DNA from 4 places in the Rhizobium sp. N122 genome. Region 4 is predicted to be linked to each of the others. Evidence: predicted binding sites of a transcription regulator. Region 4 holds the regulator's gene; each other region holds the start of a gene.
The links. The regulator LexA, encoded in region 4, represses DNA repair genes until DNA is damaged. The targets are predictions, from matches to a motif close to TGTTCNNNNTGTGTTCNG.

Region 1 (5,103 bases), on a different contig from region 4:
CGATTGCGCGGATAGGCGAGGATATCCGGCGTGTCGTCGCAAAAGACCAGACGGGCGCCCGGCTGAATCCGGATGGGATCGAAAATCCTTTCCGTTTTCCCGTCCTTCTTCGCCTCGGCCAGGATCGCATCTCTGTTCCTGTATCTCTCCTCGAGCTGCAGCGCTTGCGCATGCGCCCTGACGACGCCTGCCACCGAATTCCGGTCCGCAATCCCAAGACCGCCGAGCCGGAGATGAGCGGCCTGGACGACCATCTCTTCCGGACTGGAGGCGCCTTCGAGAAACGAAAAATTCGTTCTCACGCCGATCTCGAAAAATGCGGACCCGCTCTTCATGCAAACACACCATGCATGAACCAGCGAGGATCGAGTTCCCGGCCGTAAAAACCGCGACGATAGATCCAGAAGCGATGCCCGGTCTCGTCCTCGATGCGGAAATAGTCGCGCGCCTCGGCGTCATCCCCATCGATCCACCACTCCATGGCGATCCGTTCCGGCCCCTCGCTTTTTGCCACCTGATGCTGCATGCGCCGCCAGCGGAAGATCTGCGGCGGACCGTCGGGCACTTCGGCCAGCATGATCTCGACCGGCTCCGGCGTGGCAAGGAGCCGCAGCGGGCGCTCCTCGCGGAACGGAAGCTGGATGTCCTGCGCCGCCTTCCGCCTGGGAAGACCATCCATCACAGGAACGCTGATGACGGCGCGTTCCGGCACATGGCTCTCGCGGAGCTGGAAGCTGTGCAGGCAATCCGCACCCAGCCGGGCCGAGACCCGGTCGACGAAAACAGAAAGCGAGATCTCGTCCTGACGTTCGCCCTCGAAATCCGCCTGGGCCTCGTTGAAGGGATCATGCCGCAGCACATTCAACCGCAGGATTTCGAAACCATAGCCGGCATCGAGATCGTCATAAACCGCCTGCAATCGCTCGGAAAAAAGCCCGGCAATGAATTTTGGTTCACGAAGCGGCTGCGAAGCACCGATGGAGATACGAAAGACCCTGCCGTCGACGCGGAACAGCACCAGTTCGAACACCCGTCCACCGATCCCCCGCGTCTCCAGCGACGGCTGCAGCGACACGGCGACCTGCCGCATGACGGCAAGGATCTGTTCTTCCGTCCCGATGGGCTCGATCAGGCGGCTTTCGGCTGAGAGGCTGGCGACCGGACGCCGCGGCGAGACCGGCTCCTCCTCACGTCCCAGCGCCTGGTCGAGCCGCAGAAGCAGTCCCGGGCCGAACCGGCGGGTCAGCGGCGCGCGCGGTGCATCGATGACGTCGCCGATATATTTCAGGCCGAGCTTCTTCAGCGCATCGACGGTTTGTCCTTCCAGCCGCAAGGCTGCCACCGGCAAGGACATCAGCACCTGCTCCGTCTCCTCATCCTCGATCACGCCGCCTCGCCCGAAGTGCGACGCGGCCCAGGAAAGGCCTGGCGAGGATGAGATGGCGCCGCGCGCATCGATTCCCATATGAAAAAGCCTCGACAGCACATCCTTGAGAAGCGGCTTTTCCCCACCGAAGAGATGGGCGCAGCCGCTAATGTCAAGAAACAGGCCGTCCTTGCCGTCGAACGCCACCAGCGGCGTATAACGGTCGCACCAGTCGGCAATGGCCTCCAGCAGCCGGCGGTCGGCCGCCGGATCCTCTTCCGCGACCTCGAGCATTGGGTACATGGCCCGCGCTTCGGCAACGCCCTGGTCCTTTTTCAGCCCCAGCCTTTCGGCCAACTCGTCCAGCGCCGTCAGCCGCATGGCATTGTTGAGTTTGCCGGAACAGACGATAGGCGGTGCCTCAGGACGCCCTGTCGAACGCCAGGAGAGCCCCCATCGCCTGCGGGCGATGCGGTCCGTTGGCAGATGCGGAAAGCTGAGCGCCAGAATGCGCTGACTGCTCGCCTGGAGAACGAAGGAGGTTTGGCTCGGCGACGGGGAGAAATTCGCATTCATGGGGGTTCCACTCCAGAAAAAAGCAGAGCGGGGCCGGATTGCGCCCCTTCTCCAGCGTGAGACGGAAAATCGGATTGCCGATGCTGCCGGAAAGCTTCGATCCATCCGGCAACGGCCGCAGACCAGACGGCGCCGGCTCGACATGCAGACGGAAGGCCGCACTGCTTGCCTCTTCCACCCCGGCCTGGCGGACAAGAAAGAGCGGACGGCGGGCAGCACGCGCCCTGAGACTGAGCCTGCGGCTTTCGGTCAGGCCGAAATGGGCGGGATTGCCTCGCACTTCGAAGATGACCGCCGAAAAGGCAGCGCTTTCCACCGCGGTCTCCACCAGCCAGAGCGCCTCGTCCAGCTTGCGCGGCGCGGCATGGAAAAACCGCTCCGGGCTCAGCCCGAAATCCCGAAGCCCGGGAACATAGGGACGGCCGGCCTCCAGCGTGCCGACAGCATCACCGATCCAGAGCAGCGGGGAAAGCCTGCCGGCATCCGCCTCCTGGCTCTGCAGCCGCGCGGCGACAGCCAGCGCCAGCCCGCTTGCCGCACCGGCATCACGCGACAGAGCGGAGCGGAATTCGGTGATCGCATCGAGCGGCAGGCCGCCTTCCAGCGCCTCATCAAGCGATTCCACCCCGAACGCCAGGGGCGGCAGACTGGGTCTCCGGGGTGCCTTGCCTCCTTCCGCCAGGGCTTCCCGCTGCGCTGCCGCAAGCGCCGGCGCGGGTTTCCCCTCCAATCTGGCGATGGTTTCGCGGAGCGCAAAAAGCCGCTCGCGCGCCAGGGCGTGCTGCGCCATGGCGTTCTCCAATCCGTCTTGTTCCTGTTATGTTCTTATAGATTCCAGAGAGCTAATGAAGAGTCAACGGCCATTTTCTATGAATTTATTCCTGCCTTTGATTCCGCACTCGAAAACCGGCGATAAAGGTTCTATATGGGCCCGCAAAGGAAGGAATATTCATGGCCCGCATAGACCAGAGCGATGATTGGCGGGACCGCCATGCGCCGACGATCAGCACCTTCGAGTCGCTGGCCATGGAGGCCTATAGCCATCTGCCGGATGAATTTCGCCGGTTGACGACCAACCTCACGATCGAGATCGAAGATTTCCCCGATGACGACGTTTTCGAGGACATGGCGCTGGAAACCCCTTTCGATCTGCTCGGCCTTTTCGAGGGCAGGGGCATTTCCGAACGTTTCACGGTGGAAACCGGCGAGATGCCGAACCGCATCCGCCTCTACCGGCGCCCCATTCTCGATTACTGGGCCGAGAATGACGAGACGCTCGGCGATATCATCACCCACGTCCTGATCCACGAGATCGGCCACCATTTCGGGCTGAGCGACGACGATATGGAGCGGATCGAGGCAAGCGCCGAGGAAGCCGCCGAGCGCTAACGCATCGCCCGAAAAAACCGGCATCGCTCGGCGCTGTAAACCTTACTGCTCGGAGAGCTTCATCTCGGGATGGTAATCCTTGCCTTCGACGGTCTTGACGACCGCCTGGCCGCACTGCATCGCGCCCGTTGCGGCATTGAAGGCATAGGTCGGTGAGCCCTCCAGCGACCAGCCCTTGTTGAGGGCGGCGGTGACCTTATGGCAGAAGGAAGCGTCGTCGGGGCCGGTCAGGAAGCGGTAGAGTTTCATCAGGCGGGCTTTCTTGCAGAAATCAGGCGAGCTTTATGAACCAGGCTTTCGGCTTGGACAAGATGCAGCCGCTCGATCATCCGCCCGCCTGAATTGATGACGTTCAAGCCATCGGAAGCCGGATCGGCAAAAGCCGATATGATCGCCTCCGCTTCCGCAATCGCTGCCGGATCCGGGCCGAAATGCCGATTGGCGGGCTCGATCTGCGTGGGATGGATCAGCATCTTGCCGGCAAAGCCCATGGCCCGGCCCTGCAGGCATTCGCCATCGAAACCCTGCTCGTCTCTGAAATCATTGAAGACGCTGTCGATCGCATCGAGCCCGTAAGCGCTGACCGCCAGGACGACCTGCATCAGCCACGGCACGAGATAGGTTCGTCCCGGCTGCGGCAAGACGCCCGTTTCCTTACGCAGATCGTTGAGGCCGACGACGAGGCAATCGAGCCGCGAGCCCGGCGTCCGACCGGCTTCGGCGATCGCCCCGGCATTCAGCACGCCGCGCGGCGTCTCGATCATCGCCCAGATGCGCAGTTCCTCCGGCGCATCCGCATCGGCGAGCAGATCGCCTATATCGGTGAAACCGCGAGGTCCGTCCACCTTGGGAAGGAGAACGGCATCGGGCAGAAGCGCCTTGACCAGATCCAGGTCCGCCGGCCCGAATTCGGATGACAAAGAATTGATGCGGATGATCCTTTCCTTGCCTTCAAGCGGCGGCCCCGCAAAAAAGGCGCGCAGATTTTCCCGCGCTTGCCCCTTCTTCTCGGGCGAGACGGAATCCTCCAGATCGAAAATAACCGCATCGCAATCAAGCGAATGGCTTTTTTCGAGCGCCCGGAGATTGATGGCGGGCACGCTCAGCACCGAGCGGCGCAGATTTAAGGAACGGCGAGGGGGTATTTGGCTCATCGATCATTAGTGCCAAGCTTCGCAAGGCCCGGCAAGACAACAAAAAGCCATGCTTGCCTTGCAGAGAAGAAAAAGAAGGACCACATTCCTTTCCGTAGAAAGGTACCAAACCCATGCAGAACATTCGCTCCATCTTCTTCATGCTTGCCGGCGCCACCGTTTTCGTGGCCATGCTGCTTCTCACCTTCTCGGTGACGCTCGCCGTCGGCGGCATTCTGACCGTGCTGATGGTCGGCCGCGCACTGTCGCTGAAGATGAAGCCTGCTCCGGTCCGCGCCAAGGCAAACAATGGCCAACGCGAAATGCGGATCTGGAACGACGGCCGCGGCACGATCATCGATCTCTAAGCCGCTTCACGCGAAAAAACCGACCGACATTGTCGGATCATGCTGCCATGCTACGTCCTTGAAGCAGCCAGGCATTCAGCCGGCGCTTGAAACGATGGAGAACGAGCATGAATGCGACGGAAAACAGTCCGGTCAAGATGCCGCCGGTCAAGAACGGCCTGCTGCCCTATCTGACGGTCGGCGGCGCGGTGAAAGCCGCGGAATTCTACAAGAAAGCTTTCGGCGCCGAAGAAGCCTATATCGTGCCGGTCGACGAGAGCGGCCGGACGAT
Region 2 (5,103 bases), on a different contig from region 4:
GAAAACTCCGCGAGCGTCCGGCGCAGCGTCGCCGCATCGGCGAGGTCGGCCCGGATGAGCGGCCCCCAGCGGACACTGTCGGCATGCCCTGTCGACAGATTGTCATAGGTGACCGGGACCATGCCGGCACGCGCCAGCGTTTTGCAGATATGACTGCCTATGAAACCGGCGCCGCCGGTAACCAGAATGTAGCGGGGCATCTCATACGACCTCCGCCTTCTCGGCGCCGGCCTTCTTTGCGCCAGTAAGCAAGCCGTCGAAATAATCAACGGTGCGCGCCAGGCCGGTTTCGAGGCCGATGCAGGGCTGCCAGCCCAGCTCGGCCATGGCCCGGGAAATATCCGGCCGCCGCTGGCGGGGGTCGTCGGTCACCGCCGGCAGATGCACGATGCGGGAGCGCGAATTGGTCCGGTCGCGGATGATTTCCGCCAGGCGGCGAACCGTGATTTCGGTCGGGTTGCCGAGGTTGATCGGACCGTGGCAGGCGCTGCCGGCGGCCGAGAACCGCAGGAAGCCTTCCACGAGATCGTCGACATAGCAGAAAGAGCGGGTCTGCTCACCGTCGCCATAGATCGTCAGGTCTGCATTGCGCAGCGCCTGCACGATGAAATTGGAGACCACCCGGCCATCGTCCAGACGCATGCGCGGCCCATAGGTGTTGAAGATACGGCCGACTTTGATGTCGACGCCGTAGGTCCTGTGATAATCGAAGAACAGCGTCTCGGCGCTGCGTTTGCCTTCGTCGTAACAGGCCCGCGGTCCGATCGGGTTGACATTGCCGCAATAGGATTCGTGCTGCGGGCTCTGGTTCGGGTCGCCATAGACCTCCGAGGTCGACGACTGAACGACGGTCGCACCGGTCTTGCGGGCGCAATCCAAGGTGTTGACGGCGCCGAGCACATTGGTGAGCAATGTACCCACCGGATCCCGCTGATAGTCAGGCGGAGAGGCGGGCGAGGCGAAGTTGAAGATGAGCGACGCGTCAATATCGAAGGGCTGGCGAACATCATGCTCGACGATGTGAAAACGGGCGTTCGAGGCGAGGTGATCGACATTCACGCGGCGGCCGGTCGAAAAATTATCGAGACAGACAACTCGGTGGCCGCGCTGCAGAAGCCTTTCGCAGAGATGCGACCCGAGGAAACCGGCCCCGCCATTCACCAGAGCGGTGCCCGGTTCTTTGCCCGTCACTGCGGAATAACCTTCGTTGGGAACGAAACTACGCATTACAAACTCCTTCCCAGGTATTTAGTCTTTTGTTTTAGTTATGCACTGCACGCCTTCTTTACCTGACTGGGTATTCTTGGTGCTGACCACACAGTCATGAATAACTTTTGAGTTATTCTTCAGATAACCGAATTACTATTAAAATGATAAGACGATTGCAATTAAGGTCAACTTCAAAAAACTCTGAGTATCCAAAATAATTACGCATCTATTCTTCGTTTTAACGAATGATTAATCATTTTCTTTCATTTTTCCCTCAGAACGCGTGTCCTGATATTGCTCAAGCTTCGCTCAATGAATCTGATCTACAAGTAATGGGGAAGGTTGGCCGCGTTGAACTGCACGACCGGTCTTGCATCCGGAAGCGCCATATGCGAGGGGTTTTTGCCATGTCGAAAAAACAAGCTGCAGCGGCGCCGAAAGGCTGGCGTTTATTTCATTTTGCGATGCTTGCCGGGGGAGCGACGCTTCTTGCGATCGGAACGACGGCCTGTACGGTCGTCAACGACGACATCGCCGTCGTCGCGAAAAAGAACGTCGTCGTGGTCGAGGCGCCGCGCGTGTCCAAAGCCTATGCCTATCCGGCACATCGGCCTGAACGCCCGGCTGCGTCAACGGTTCGCGTCGCCTATCACGGCTCAGCGCCTTATATCTGCTCTCCCAGCGGCTTCGGACAGAAGTCGCGCTGCTTCGCACGTCCGTCGATCTGAGGCAGCAATTCGACGCGCGACGCGCGTCTTGTGCGCATCACAATAGACGCGTGGCGGGGTAAATCAGTTGCGCCACCGGCCGGACATGTCGTCCTCGCTTGCAGGATGCTCGTTGAAGAAACGGGATGCGGCTTCCGTGCGGTTTCGGACGTTCATCTTCTTATAGATGTTGCGGACGTGAACCTTCACGGTGTTTTCGGAAAGATGCAGCTTGTCGGCGATGATCTTGTTTTGCGTTCCCTTGCATATGAGATCCAGGATCTGAACCTCGCGGGTGGTCAAAGAAGAGATACTGTCGCGTCTGAGCTTCAGCGCATTGGTGCGCGCCGCATCGACCGATTTTGTCTGGTAGAGCGACGGCTCGAGCTGGGTATTCTTGTTGGTGAGACGATTGAGCAGGGCTGACGGAAAATGTTCGCCGCCCTTCATCAGCAGATCCACCGCAGCCATGAAGACATCGAGCCGCAGGTTGAGCGGCAGGACGCCGTCGATGATCCTTGCCTCCACCAGGCGGCTGACATAGGGTTCGAGCATGTCGATCGCTTCGACGACAAGTCCGACAGAGGTTTCCGGGTGGTTTTCGCGGGCAGCCTGCAGCGCTTCATGCAGCTCCGGCGCAGGTATATGATAGAATAAAACGAGTTTCAGATCGCCGGTATCTTTTTCCAGCATCGGCTTCGTGCTCATTATGCTTGCGACATCGCAGTTCGGAAATTTCTTGGCCAGCGCCTCTACCATGCACTCCGAAAACAGATCCGCATTGGCGACCACTAATATAGTATTTCCCGATGAACCTAACTTCCTGCTCTGGTCTGTATTCTCCATTCCTGAGCTTGTCATGAACATATACGCCTCCCCTAGCGTTACACTTTACTCAAACGTGGAGCGATGGCGGGTATTCGATAGTAAGAAATGCCGACCCCTGATGTCACCGCTTTATTTTTTAGACATTTCTTAATTATGTTAATACGGATTGAGAAGGAAGGAAATGGCCCAAAGTGATTAGTTTTAGCGGGCAAAAAGCCATAAGATACTAAGCCTTGGTTGCATTTTTACTGTCATGGATACTTCGAGGTTATATTTGCTCTCACTATAGATCAGAGCTTGACGTAATATTTCAGTACAGATTGTTATATTTGCTGCCTCCATGAAGTGTTCGATCTGAGACAGGCGATCGTCGAAAGCCCTGCCCTCAACCCCACCGTGAATGCGCCGTAATCCCGGATACCCGCGACCCGGCGCCTCCCCAAGCAAGACGTCGCGACGTTTCACCGACAGAGGCTAGCCGGACGGCAAATCTGTCTTAGCCCGAATTGATATCTATCGGCTCCGTATTTTTTCCAGCAATCTGTGCTCGCTGTCCAAGTGGCGGCATGGACGATCCATGTATCGGCGTGTGTATTTGATACATAGCATCCATTTGTGGCAACTCAATAACAGTAACGCCTGGATACTCCTTATCCTCGTCAGGATGCGGATCCGGATATGTGCGGCCGAGTACTGAGTGCGTACATTCCCAATACCAACGGTTTGATCAACAAATCGCGAAAAGCTGCAGATGACTGGTACCGAATACATCTGCCGATGTTAACCGCATCGGAGCGAGCGCGAGCAAGATCCCATTTGAGATGAGAGGGATTTCGAAAAGCTGCTCCGGTTTTTTTCTGGAGAAAGTTTGATGTCCGACGCCTATAAACACGACCCGAAATCATCGGGCGACGAAACCGAGATTACGAAGGTCGGTGCGCTTGCCGACGGTTTTGCCAACAGCGCTATCAATTCCACTGAAGTCGACGACGGCTCGACCGGTTATGTCGGCGTCGCCAATGGCGACAATCGCGACAATACCGACAACAGCGTCGACGTCGACGTAAAGGCCGACATCGATGTCTCTGCCAATAACGGCAACAACCGCGACAACGAATACGACTGGAGCTACAAGTCCGACGACGACACCAGCACCAAGACCACGACGATCACCGACACCAAAACCGATTACGACTGGAGCTATGACAGCAAGTCGTACAGCGACAACGACACCAAGACGATCACGGACACCGATACGAAGACCGTGACCGACACGGATATCAAGACCATCACGGATACGGACACCAAGACGATCTCCGACAGCAACAATACCGCTGACAGCTTCAACAAGACCGACACCGATTTCGCCGTCATTGATGACGTCAAGGACTTCGACAACCTCGGTGTTGCCGGCCACGACCTCACCTTCAATCTCGGCGACGACTTCTCCTTCACGCTCGACGTCGACAGCATCCTCAACAATTCGCTGAGCGGTGCGGGCAACGACAGCGGCTTCAGCGCCGTCCAGGCCAACCATCTGGCCGACCAGGACAGCGCCTGGAACATCAAGATGGAGAACGAAGGCGCCCAGAACCATTTGAATGCCAATGCCGGCACCGCCGATAGCGCAGAAGGCATGGATATGGACGGCAGGGGCTGGGACCTCAAGGCCGGCGACGACGCCACCGGCACGAGCACGGCGGATGCTTCGGCAATCCTTGCCAATTCCGGCTTCCACCTCGAACTCGTTCAGGGTGCGAACCTGCTCAGCAACACGGTCGACTCCAGCGTCATCGGCGGCAATTCTCATGCCTCCGATGTCGGCGAGGACACCGGCACCTGACACTGACCTCCAAGGACCAAGAGGAACTGCACCGGCGCCCGCCGGTGCAGTTTGACTGCTTGAAAACGGTTTGACGACCACACCATGGCTCCCGGCGGGGCCGCTTCCAAGGCCGATCGTCATTTCGAATGGGAGGGCCGAACCATGCATATCGAGAAGATTTCGGAAATCATTGCGCACTTCATCGGTCTCTTCGAGATGACCACTGAAGAGATGAGAGCGCGCACCAAATATGCCGAAGGCGCGGGGCCGGGCGAAGATGGACCGGCTCTGCCGGATCAGGATGCTTTTACCGCGGCCTTCTCGTCCAATCTGCAGCTCAAGGACTATGATCCCGGTATCATCTACAACAGCGGCAGTTACGAGATCGAATTCGGTCCGGCGCGCCATTTGGGTCGCGTCTTCGAAGAGAGTATCGAGAAGCTGGCGGCAATTGCCGCACGGGACATACCCTTACCGCATTTCGGCGAACCCACCGATATCGTGCTGTCGGATGAGCCGGAGCTTCATGTCTTT
Region 3 (5,103 bases), on a different contig from region 4:
TCGTGCCTTCCGACAGGGCGGCCTGGAGGGAGGCGAAATCGGGAGCGCCGTTTTCGTCGAGCGCGCAAATCTCGCCATCGATGATGCAGTCGGGCAGTCCGGACGCCGCATCCGCGATCTCAGGATACTTCGCGGTCCAGTCGAGGCCCTTGCGTGTCTTCAGCGTTGCCCTTCCGTCGGCGACACGCATCTGGATCCGATAACCGTCGAACTTGATCTCGTGCAGCCAATCGTCGCCGGCCGGTGGACGATCGAGCCGATCGCAAAGCTGCGGCTCGATAAAATCCGGCAGATCGGCGGCGGTGGAGGTCGCCACAACCTTAGGAGACTTCTTCTTGCGCTCGTCGGCGGCCAGGCCATGTTTGCTGTCCCAGACGGCGTCCGCCTCGACATCCGCATTCGCCATCATGAACGGCCGCGGCTTGCGCCCCTTGCCCTCGGCGATTTGCTCCATGCTGCGGCCGGAAGCGACGGAGGTCGCGTTCTCCTCCAGGACAGCCGCACCGTTGTCTTCAACGGAATGATCGTCATGATGCTTGATCAGCAGCCAATTGGTCCGCTTGCCGCCATCGCGGTCGTTGCGCATCCGGACCAGGACGAAACTACCATGCAGTCGCTTGCCTTGAAGCGTGAACTTGAAGTCGCCTTTCCTCAAAGCCTCTTCCGGAGACGTGCGGCCTTCCGGCTCCCAGTAGCCGCGGTCCCACAACATCACCGTGCCGCCGCCATACTGCCCCTTCGGGATCGTGCCTTCGAAGTCGCCGTAGTCGAGCGGGTGATCCTCGACCTCGACCGCGAGCCGCTTGTCATGCGGATCGAGCGATGGCCCCTTGGTCACCGCCCAGGACTTGAACACACCATCGAGCTCGAGCCTGAGATCATAGTGCAGCCGCGTGGCGTCGTGCTTCTGGATCACGAACCGCCGCCGGTTCGATGGTTTGACGCCCGCTTCCCCGCTCGGTTCGCTGGTCTTCCTGAAATCGCGCTTGGCCCGATATTTCGAGAGATTGTCGGCCATGGAACTTGTGAACTCCTCTCAACGCGCGACAGTGGGAAACGTCTGCTCAGCGGTGGGACACCCGGAGCGCGCCGGCGTCTCCGAGACTGCGCTGGACGGCGGCGATCTGGCTGGGCGCGATATCCGCCGAGACCTCGATCTCGCCTTCGAGCGGCGCGTCGCGACGCGCGCCATCGTCATGCGAGGCATCGCCGCCTGACGGCGCCGAGCCGGCGGTGTTGCGGTCGCCGGCCGCCTGGATGAAAATATCCGGCCTCGCGATACCGTGCTGCTGGACCAGATGTTCGACGGCAAGGTCCGCGGCTTCTCTTGTCTCGAAGGTCGCTCTGATCGTCGTGGTGCTGTCGTCCGCCATTGGGGGCTCCCGGTGATGATTTCCACAGGACGAGAACGCCGCCGGCGGCTGGTAGTTTCGACGGCAGGTCCGATGCGCCCCTCGAAAAGGTTGATATCGCGCCGAAGCCTGCTATGTTCTTGCTTTGTTTCGGCGCGAACTCCTGATGCCGATCCCGTCGCGATCGCTGAAGCCGCCATGAACGACATGAGCTCGACCCCCGTCCGAAAAATCGTCCATGTGGACATGGACGCGTTTTACGCGTCGGTCGAGCAGCGCGATAACCCGGAATTGCGCGGCAAGCCGATTGCCGTCGGCGGATCCGCCGCGCGCGGCGTTGTGGCGGCGGCGAGCTACGAGGCGCGTGCCTATGGCGTGCACTCGGCGATGCCGTCGGTGACCGCCAAGCGAAAATGCCCGGATCTGATCTTCGTGCCGCCGCGCTTCGACGTCTACAAGGCGGTGTCGCAGCAGATCCGCGAGATCTTCGCCGAATACACGCCTCTCATTGAGCCGCTGTCGCTCGACGAGGCCTATCTCGATGTCACGCATAATCTCAAGGGCATGGAGATCGCCACCGAGATCGCGCTAGAGATCCGCGCCAAGATCAAAGAGATCACCGGCCTCAATGCCTCGGCCGGGATTTCCTACAACAAGTTCCTCGCCAAGATGGCGAGCGACCTCAACAAGCCCAATGGCCAGGCCGTCATCACGCCGAAGAACGGCCTGGCTTTCGTCGAGGCCCTCCCCGTCAAGAAATTCCATGGCGTAGGCCCGGCAACGGCCGAAAAGATGCACCGGCTCGGGATCGAGACAGGCGCCGACCTCAAGCAGCACACCCTCGAGTTTCTGGTCGAGCATTTCGGGAAGTCAGGCCCCTATTTCTATGGTATTGCCCGCGGCATCGACGAGCGTCAGGTCAAGCCGAACCGGGTGCGCAAATCCGTGGGCGCCGAGGATACGTTTTCGCAGGACCTCCATGCCTATGAGCCGGCCCGCGAAGGGCTTCAGCCGCTGATCGAAAAGGTCTGGGGTTACTGCGAGGCCAATGGGATCGGCGCCAAGACGGTGACGCTCAAGGTCAAATACGCCGACTTCAACCAGATCACCCGCAGCAAGACAGTTCCGGCACCTGTCGCGGCGATCACCGATCTGGAGGATATCGTCGGCCTGCTGCTGACGCCGATCTTTCCACCCCGAAAGGGCATCCGCCTGCTCGGCGTTTCGCTGTCGTCACTGGAGCGGCGGAACTCCGGAACGGAGCCGCAGTTGCGATTGGCGCTTTAGACGGCCAGCATATTTTGGGCAAAAGCACCGGCGTGCCGCTTGACGCGGAATGTTCCCGCCGGCAGCGGCCGCAGGATTTCCTCTTCCGGAAGAAGTCCGTCGAGCCAGGCCATGCGTTCTTCCCGTGGCAGCACCGCCATCTGCCGGTCGTGGAAGGGCGCGATATCGGCATTCGCCGCGATAGTCAGGATGGCGTAGGCCTCGGGCCAGCCATTAGTCGCAGGCCGCCAGATCCCCGCGAAATAGAACCAGTCGCCGTTGGCGAGCGAGAAGCTGAAGCTCTTGTGACGAAACTCCGAGGCCGGCACCAGGCAACACTGGCTCGGGAACGTCCGTCCTTCCGATCGGACGACGTTGACGGCGCGCGGACCACCGTCGCGAGGGCGCAGCCCCCACGGCAGCTCCACCATCTCCACATCGCCGTCATGACGCCTTATGATCACGCGGCGCTCGTCGAACGGGGCGTCGGACTGGAAAACGGTCGCGCTCATCATAGATAGAACATATCAGGAACACCACTGAGAGACAATCAGACTTGAGACGGAGGACGCATGTGCAATGATTATCGGCTTGTGGTGGATGTCGCCTCGATCATCGAGGATTTCGCTGACCTCAAGATCAAGATCCGTTTCGGCGAAGGCGCGCCGAACCTCGAAGCGCGGGAGGACATCAAGATCACCGATCTTGGCCCCATCGTCAGGACAATCGACGGCGCCCGCGATGAGGCGGAACTCGTGCAGCGGCGCTGGAGCTGGCCGGGGCCGAACAAGCGGCCGGTGTATAATTTCCGGTCGGAGGGCCGGGCGTTCGATTCCAATCGCTGCCTGATCGTTGCGGACGGGTTTTACGAGTTCACCGATCCGAAGGACCCGAAAAAGAAGCGCAAGGACAAGTGGCTGTTCACCAAGAAGGACGAACCGATCTTCTGCATTGCCGGCATCTGGCGCGAGACGGCGGACGTCGGGCAAGCCTTTACCATGCTGACGATGGAGCCGGGGCCGGACATAGCGCCCTACCATGACCGGCAGATCGTCATCCTCGAGCGCGACGCCTGGGCCGACTGGCTTGATCCAACGGTTTCCGCGAAGTCGCTGATCAAGTCGCTTCCCATGGGATCGCTGTCTGTAGAGCAGGTTGGCTGAAGCACATGCCTCCGAGCCGGATGGCAACCGGCATCGATCGCGAGAATGTTCGAAAATAATTGCCCGTGCGCTCGCGGAACTCTTGCGCGGATTTGCAAAGTGTAATTCACTCCCCGCAATCAACTTTGAGGCGAGGGAGACGTCGATGATCCGATATGTGGCCGCATGCCTTCTCGTTCTGTTCGGATCGGTCGAGGCCCTGGCAAGCCAGGTTACCATAGCCACCTGGAACCTCGGCTGGCATATGGACCTGGAAACGGCGCAGCACTGGATCCGCGAATGTTCGAAGAACTATGTCGAAGATTCCGCCACCGGCAAGTTCAAGCCGTCGCAAGAAGCGGGGTTCAAGCCGGGATGGGACATCGATGCATTCAAGATCGAGGGATGGGACGTCGGCCGCCTCCCCGTCTGTAATGTCTACTTCGCCGGGGGAACCGTTCGCGTAAATCTTGAGGCCTACCGCAAGCGGCAGGAGCAGATCACAAACTTCATCTCCCGCTCCATACCCGCCGACATCATCGCCTTCCAGGAAGTCAGTGGCGAACAAGCAGTCCGGGAAGTGCTTCCGAACGGCGCCAGCGATTACGATTTCTGCCCCGTGACGGGCTACAAGGTGCAACGCCTCGTCATTGCCTGGAAGAAGACGCTCGGTGAAAAAATGTCCTGCGCCATCGAGGACGCGCTCAGCCTTCCCGCCAACCCGGACGACAAGCGCCCTCGCCCAGGTCTCGCTCTCACACTCAAGGTCGATGGGAAACTGCTTCGCATCATGGATGTCCACCTCAAGTCGGGTTGTGTGTCGCCATTCGACGATGGAAAGCTGGAGGGTACTGGTAGGGATTGCACGATCCTGCACCAACAGATTGATCCGCTGGAAAGCTGGATTGAGAACGCGGCGGCCGACGGCGCCAAGATCGTTCTCCTCGGCGATTTCAACCGCAACTTCTGGCATGAGCTGCGTGACCAGCGACCGGCCAGGACCGACGCCAGCGGAACCTCGTCGCCACGGCCGGCAGGAGTGCTGTCCCGGTCCCTCATTGAAGAAGTGGCCGACGGTCAGCCGGCGGCCGGCAATCTCAAGGTTCTCGACGAGCACTGCCAGATCAGCGATGCCGGACAGGCCCTCTGCACTCAGGCCGAGATCCGCGACCTGACCACGCCGGAAACACAGCTGCTCGCATCGGACAATTATCTCGGCTGCCGCAATCCGGTCGGCCTTGATCACATCCTCGTCGGCCCCGGAATCAACAGCGATGGCCCGGCCGAGCATCTGAGCATTGGAAACCTGGGTGGCAACAAGGCGGGCACCCCAAATGGGAAAG
Region 4 (5,103 bases):
GAAGACGGGCGGAGTTGGTGACGAAGAGATCGTCGCCGACGAGCTGGGTCTTCTTGCCGGTGAGGTCGGTCAGCGTCTTCCAGCCGTCCCAGTCGTCTTCGGCCATGCCGTCTTCGATCGAGATGATCGGGTACTTGGCGGCAAGTTCGGCCAGATATTCGGCCATGGCGCCCGATTCGAGCGTGCGGCCTTCACCTTCGAGAACGTATTTGCCGTCCTTGAAGAATTCCGTCGAGGCGCAATCGAGGCCGAGGTAGATGTCCTCGCCCGGCCTGTAGCCGGCTTTCTCGACCGACTTCATGATGAAATCGAGGGCTTCCGAAGCGCTCTTCAGGCCCGGTGCGAAACCGCCTTCGTCGCCGACATTGGTGTTGTGGCCCTGGGCGGCCAGTTCCTTGCGGAGCGTGTGGAAGACTTCCGAGCCCATGCGTACGGCTTCGGCGATCGTATCGGCGCCGACCGGCAGGATCATGAATTCCTGGAAGTCGATCGGATTGTCGGCATGGGCGCCGCCGTTGATGATGTTCATCATCGGCACCGGCAGCAGACTTGCGGAAGCGCCGCCGACGTAACGGTAGAGCGGCAGGCCGGAGGCCTGGGCGGCAGCCTTGGCGACGGCGAGCGAGACGCCGAGGATGGCGTTGGCGCCGAGGCGCGACTTGTTCGGCGTGCCGTCCAGCTCGATCATGATGTTGTCGATCTGGATCTGGTTTTCGGCGTCGATGCCGCCGATCGCGTCGAAGATCTCGGTATTGGCGGCATCGACCGCCTTCTGTACGCCCTTGCCGAGGTAGCGCTTGCCGCCGTCGCGCAGCTCGACCGCCTCATGGGCGCCGGTCGAAGCGCCCGAGGGAACGGCCGCGCGGCCCATGCTGCCGTCTTCGAGATAGACGTCGACTTCGACGGTGGGGTTGCCACGGCTATCGAGAATCTCGCGGGCGATGATATCGGTGATTGCAGTCATCGGTTCTTCCTGCTCGGTGGGTGATCAATCGTTCGAAGCCTGTCATAATCGAAGGCGTGCAAATTACAATGGCGCATTGCTGCACCTTCGACCTGCATGTCCGATCGTCGCTATAACACGAACATGTCAGGCTTTTGACTGTCAGCCCTTGGCGACGGCATCGAAGGCCAGCAGCTTTTCCAGAAGCCGCGGCATGTCCTTGAGGTAGACCATGTTCGGGCCGTCGGACGGTGCGTTGTCGGGGTCCTGGTGGGTCTCGACGAAGACGCCGGCAATGCCGGTCGCCACCGCCGCGCGCGCCAGCGTTTCCACGAATTCCCGCTGACCGCCGGAGGATTCCCCCTGTCCGCCCGGCTGCGCCACCGAATGGGTCGCATCGAAAATGACCGGCGCACCCATCGACGCCATGATCGGCAATGCGCGCATGTCGGAAACCAGCGTGTTGTAGCCGAAGGAGGCGCCGCGTTCGCAGAGCAGCACGTTCGGATTGCCGCTGGCGTTGAGCTTCTTCAGCACGTTCTTCATGTCCCAGGGGGCAAGAAACTGGCCCTTCTTGACATTGACGGCACGGCCGGTCTCGGCGGCGGCGATCAGAAGGTCGGTCTGGCGGCAGAGGAAGGCCGGGATCTGCAGGACATCGACCACCTTTGCCACTTCGGCGCATTGCTCGGCGGTGTGAACGTCGGTCAGGACGGGAAAGCCGAACTCCTTCTTGAGATCGGCGAAGACCTGCATGCCCTTTTCAAGGCCGATGCCGCGCTCTGCCGACAGCGAGGTGCGGTTCGCCTTGTCGAAGGAACTCTTGTAAACGAGACCGATGCCGAGCTTTGCACAGAGCTCCTTCAGCGTGCCGGCAACCATGAAGGCATGGTCGCGGCTCTCCATCTGGCAGGGGCCGGCAATCAGCGACAGGCGGCCGGTATTGGAAAAGGTGACCTGGCCTGCGCCCGCGCCGATCCTGACTTCCGAATTCGTATCAGTGCTCATCATCTTTCCTCGAAGGCGAAAAGCGTGCCCTGCCCGGGCGCCGGCTTCACCAGAATACGATTGTTCTTGCGCGTGTAGGTCACTCCGTTAGCAGCCAAATGCGCTTCTGTCACGGCAAGATCGGCGACGGTGAAGCGGATGGCCCGGCCGCGCAGGCCGCGGTCGGCGGATGAGATGGCAAACTCGAAATAGGCCTCCAGCCCTTCCGGCGTCATCAGGCTGATTTTCGCATTCGGCGCCGCGATATTGACGCCGAAACTGGTTTTCTCGACGGCCGACTGCGCCATGACAAGGCTGACGAAACCGGCGAAGGCGGAGGCATCAGGCGCGCACAGCGCGATCTCGGCGATGCCGGTCACGCCATTGGCATGTGTCTCCAGCGCGCCGCGGTCGGCCGGCAATGGATTGATGCGTTGGCAGGTGAAGAGAAAGAAATCGGGTGCCCGCAGATCCGCGGCAAAGGCCAGTTTGAAGCTGCCGATGCCTTTGGAACCGTCCGGCATTTTCATCAGCCGGCTGAACTCCAGCATCTCGCCGGCGCTCAATCCGCCTGAAATGAAGCTTTGATGATCGAGGCCGGCATCCTCGGTGCCGAAAACCACGGCCGAAAGCCCCTCATCGCCGCAACGGAAGCGGAAGGCCCGGTTGCGGGCGGTGAAGACATTGCCTTGCCGCGCCGAGGACTCGCTCTCCTCGACGCTGGCGATACCGAGCGGCTCCAGATAGGTCTTGTCGGCGAAGAAGACGCAGGCATTTTCCGTTCCGAAGGGATGACGGGCATCGGCCGCAACGGTGAAGCCGAGCTTGCCGAGTCTTTCGCGCGCCAGATCGATATTGACGACCGGCAGCACGACATGATCCAGTGGGTGCGGCTTGGCGGAATTCGTGTTCATGATATCCCCTCCTGCAATTGCGAAGAGATGTGCGACGGCGCCTTCCTCAATGCAAGACATGGCGCCGATCCGGCGAATGAAAATAAAAATCTCAACGAGTTGGCGCCAAGTTTTACGGAAATTTAGCTACTTGCGGAACACATATGGAACATATAGTGTCTGTTCTGGATTTGTTTCAATCAGGGGTCACACGCCGATGCTCACGCGCAAACAACAGGAGCTTCTCCTTTTCATTCATGAGCGCATGAAGGAATCCGGCGTTCCACCGTCCTTCGACGAGATGAAGGACGCCCTGGATCTGGCCTCGAAATCCGGCATTCATCGCCTGATCACGGCGCTTGAGGAACGCGGCTTCATTCGCCGCCTACCGAACCGCGCCCGGGCGCTCGAGGTCATCAAGCTTCCGGAGGCCTATAGCCCCAGCATTCAGCCCCGGCGTGGTTTTTCGCCGAGCGTCATCGAGGGCAGCCTCGGCAAGCCCCAGCCGGTCGCCGCCCCCGCACCCGCAAAACCCGTCGCCGACAACGGCAACTCGGTCTCGGTGCCGGTCATGGGCCGAATCGCCGCCGGCGTTCCGATTTCGGCGATCCAGAACAACACCCACGACATCGTCGTTCCCGCCGACATGCTCGGCTCGGGTGAGCATTATGCGCTGGAGGTCAAAGGCGATTCGATGATCGACGCCGGCATCTTCGACGGCGACACGGTGATCATCCGCAACGGCAGCACGGCAAGTCCCGGCGACATCGTCGTCGCCCTCGTCGATGACGAGGAAGCGACGCTGAAGCGCTTCCGCCGCAAGGGCGCCTCGATCGCGCTTGAAGCCGCCAACCCGGCTTATGAGACCCGGATCTTCGGGCCAGACCGCGTCAAGGTGCAGGGCAAGCTCGTCGGTCTCATTCGCCGCTATCACTGACGCTGGACGGGCCGGTTTCGGCGAAACTATTGCTGCGCCAGTCATAGGCGCGATGGCGTATCCACGGCCGCGACAGGCTCTCGAATGCGGTTGCGACCTCCAGGCCGGCGTCCGCGAAGCGCAGCTCGACGGAACCGGTCCTGCGTAGCGTCTCACCGGTAAAGAGCGTCGCGCCCGAGCGGCAGCTATTGAAACGCAGGCGGACAGACGTGACGACGATATCGGAGGCATCGCAGGCCGGACCGAGATAGGCGGCATTGTCGATGACGGTGACGACGCGCCCATTGCCAAGCCTTGATGTGCACCAGGCCTTTTTGACACAGGAAAAGCGGTTTGTTTCACCGCCCGCCGCCGCCCGCATCGCCGTCCTCGCTTCGATCTGCTGATCGTGGGAAAGCCTGACGCGGCGGTCTTCTCCCTCCGGCGGGATAGCAGGGCCTTCCAACATCTTCGGTGGATGATGTGTCGGCAGGACCAGTGCTCTCTGCCACTGGTCGAAAATGAAATCCGGCGGGTTTTCGCGGTTGGAAGCCATTGCCGCCACTGCAACGAGCGCGACCAGACTGCCATCCTCCGAAATCACCAGATCCGGCGGCCGGGGGACCGGCAGAACCAGCAGGAAGAGCGTCGAGACGGCGAGGGTCGATGTGCCGGCATGGCGCAGCCGGGTGCGCAGCAGTGTCAGCAGCAGGAAGCCGGCCACGGCGACGGCGAAATACCAGGCGGGCAAACGGCCGACGCCGATATCGCCGCCCCAGCCGGACACCGTCTTGGCGACAGCGATCACCAGATCGAGGCCGAAGCCGACCACCTCCCAGAGCGGAGCGTCCAGGCCGAACGGCATGAGCAACATTGCCAGCAGCCCGGCCGGCATGACGATGAACGAGATGATCGGCATCGTCGCGAGGTTTGCCGGCAGGCCGTAGGCCGTCAACCGATGAAAATGCTCGATCGAAAACAGCGCCGTGGAAAAACCGCCGATCAGCGACGTCAGCAGGACGCCACCGAAGAAACCGGCGACCGCAACGACCGGCCGGAAGATCGGCAGCTTGAGCAACGCGTTTTCGCGGACGCGCCGGTCCTTCCACAACTGATAGCCCGATACCAATGCCAATGTCGCGGCAAAGGACATCTGGAAGCTCGGGCCCAGCACTTCGGAGGGTGAAATGGCGATGATGACAAGCGCCGAGAGAACGACATTGCGCAGGCTGATCGACGGCCGATCGAAGAAGACGGCGATCAGCATGATGGCCATCATGATGAAGGCGCGTTCGGCCGAGACCCCGAATCCGGAGATCAGGTAATAGGCGGTGACGGCGATGAGCGCGCCTGCGGCGGCGATC

Region 1: the regulator LexA is predicted to act here: its motif matches at 2,752-2,769, upstream of ATY75_RS06840 (metallopeptidase family protein).
Region 2: the regulator LexA is predicted to act here: its motif matches at 3,587-3,604, upstream of ATY75_RS02820 (fibrinogen-binding protein).
Region 3: the regulator LexA is predicted to act here: its motif matches at 1,488-1,505, upstream of dinB (DNA polymerase IV).

Annotation. Positions count from the first base shown of each region.
Region 1 covers NZ_LOKU01000007.1:56,484-61,586, forward strand. The annotation lists gene ATY75_RS06830 (error-prone DNA polymerase) at 1-335, opposite strand, end outside; gene ATY75_RS06835 (DNA polymerase Y family protein) at 332-1,876, opposite strand; gene ATY75_RS35010 (hypothetical protein) at 1,788-2,732, opposite strand; gene ATY75_RS06840 (metallopeptidase family protein) at 2,894-3,331, shown strand; gene ATY75_RS06845 (DUF1737 domain-containing protein) at 3,374-3,580, opposite strand; gene ATY75_RS06850 (CoA ester lyase) at 3,580-4,485, opposite strand; gene ATY75_RS06855 (hypothetical protein) at 4,599-4,832, shown strand; gene ATY75_RS06860 (glyoxalase/bleomycin resistance/extradiol dioxygenase family protein) at 4,940-5,103, shown strand, end outside.
Region 2 covers NZ_LOKU01000002.1:202,619-207,721, forward strand. The annotation lists gene galE (UDP-glucose 4-epimerase GalE) at 1-200, opposite strand, end outside; gene ATY75_RS02805 (UDP-glucuronic acid decarboxylase family protein) at 202-1,227, opposite strand; gene ATY75_RS02810 (hypothetical protein) at 1,617-1,937, shown strand; gene ATY75_RS02815 (response regulator transcription factor) at 2,001-2,783, opposite strand; gene ATY75_RS02820 (fibrinogen-binding protein) at 3,616-4,587, shown strand; gene ATY75_RS02825 (hypothetical protein) at 4,732-5,103, shown strand, end outside.
Region 3 covers NZ_LOKU01000042.1:15,666-20,768, forward strand. The annotation lists gene ligD (DNA ligase D) at 1-1,018, opposite strand, end outside; gene ATY75_RS24455 (hypothetical protein) at 1,065-1,373, opposite strand; gene dinB (DNA polymerase IV) at 1,551-2,639, shown strand; gene ATY75_RS24465 (SOS response-associated peptidase) at 2,636-3,133, opposite strand; gene ATY75_RS24470 (SOS response-associated peptidase) at 3,191-3,781, shown strand; gene ATY75_RS24475 (endonuclease/exonuclease/phosphatase family protein) at 3,927-5,103, shown strand, end outside.
Region 4 covers NZ_LOKU01000027.1:8,452-13,554, forward strand. The annotation lists gene eno (phosphopyruvate hydratase) at 1-964, opposite strand, end outside; gene kdsA (3-deoxy-8-phosphooctulonate synthase) at 1,106-1,951, opposite strand; gene ATY75_RS19835 (VOC family protein) at 1,951-2,844, opposite strand; gene lexA (transcriptional repressor LexA) at 3,041-3,760, shown strand; gene ATY75_RS19845 (ComEC/Rec2 family competence protein) at 3,741-5,103, opposite strand, start outside.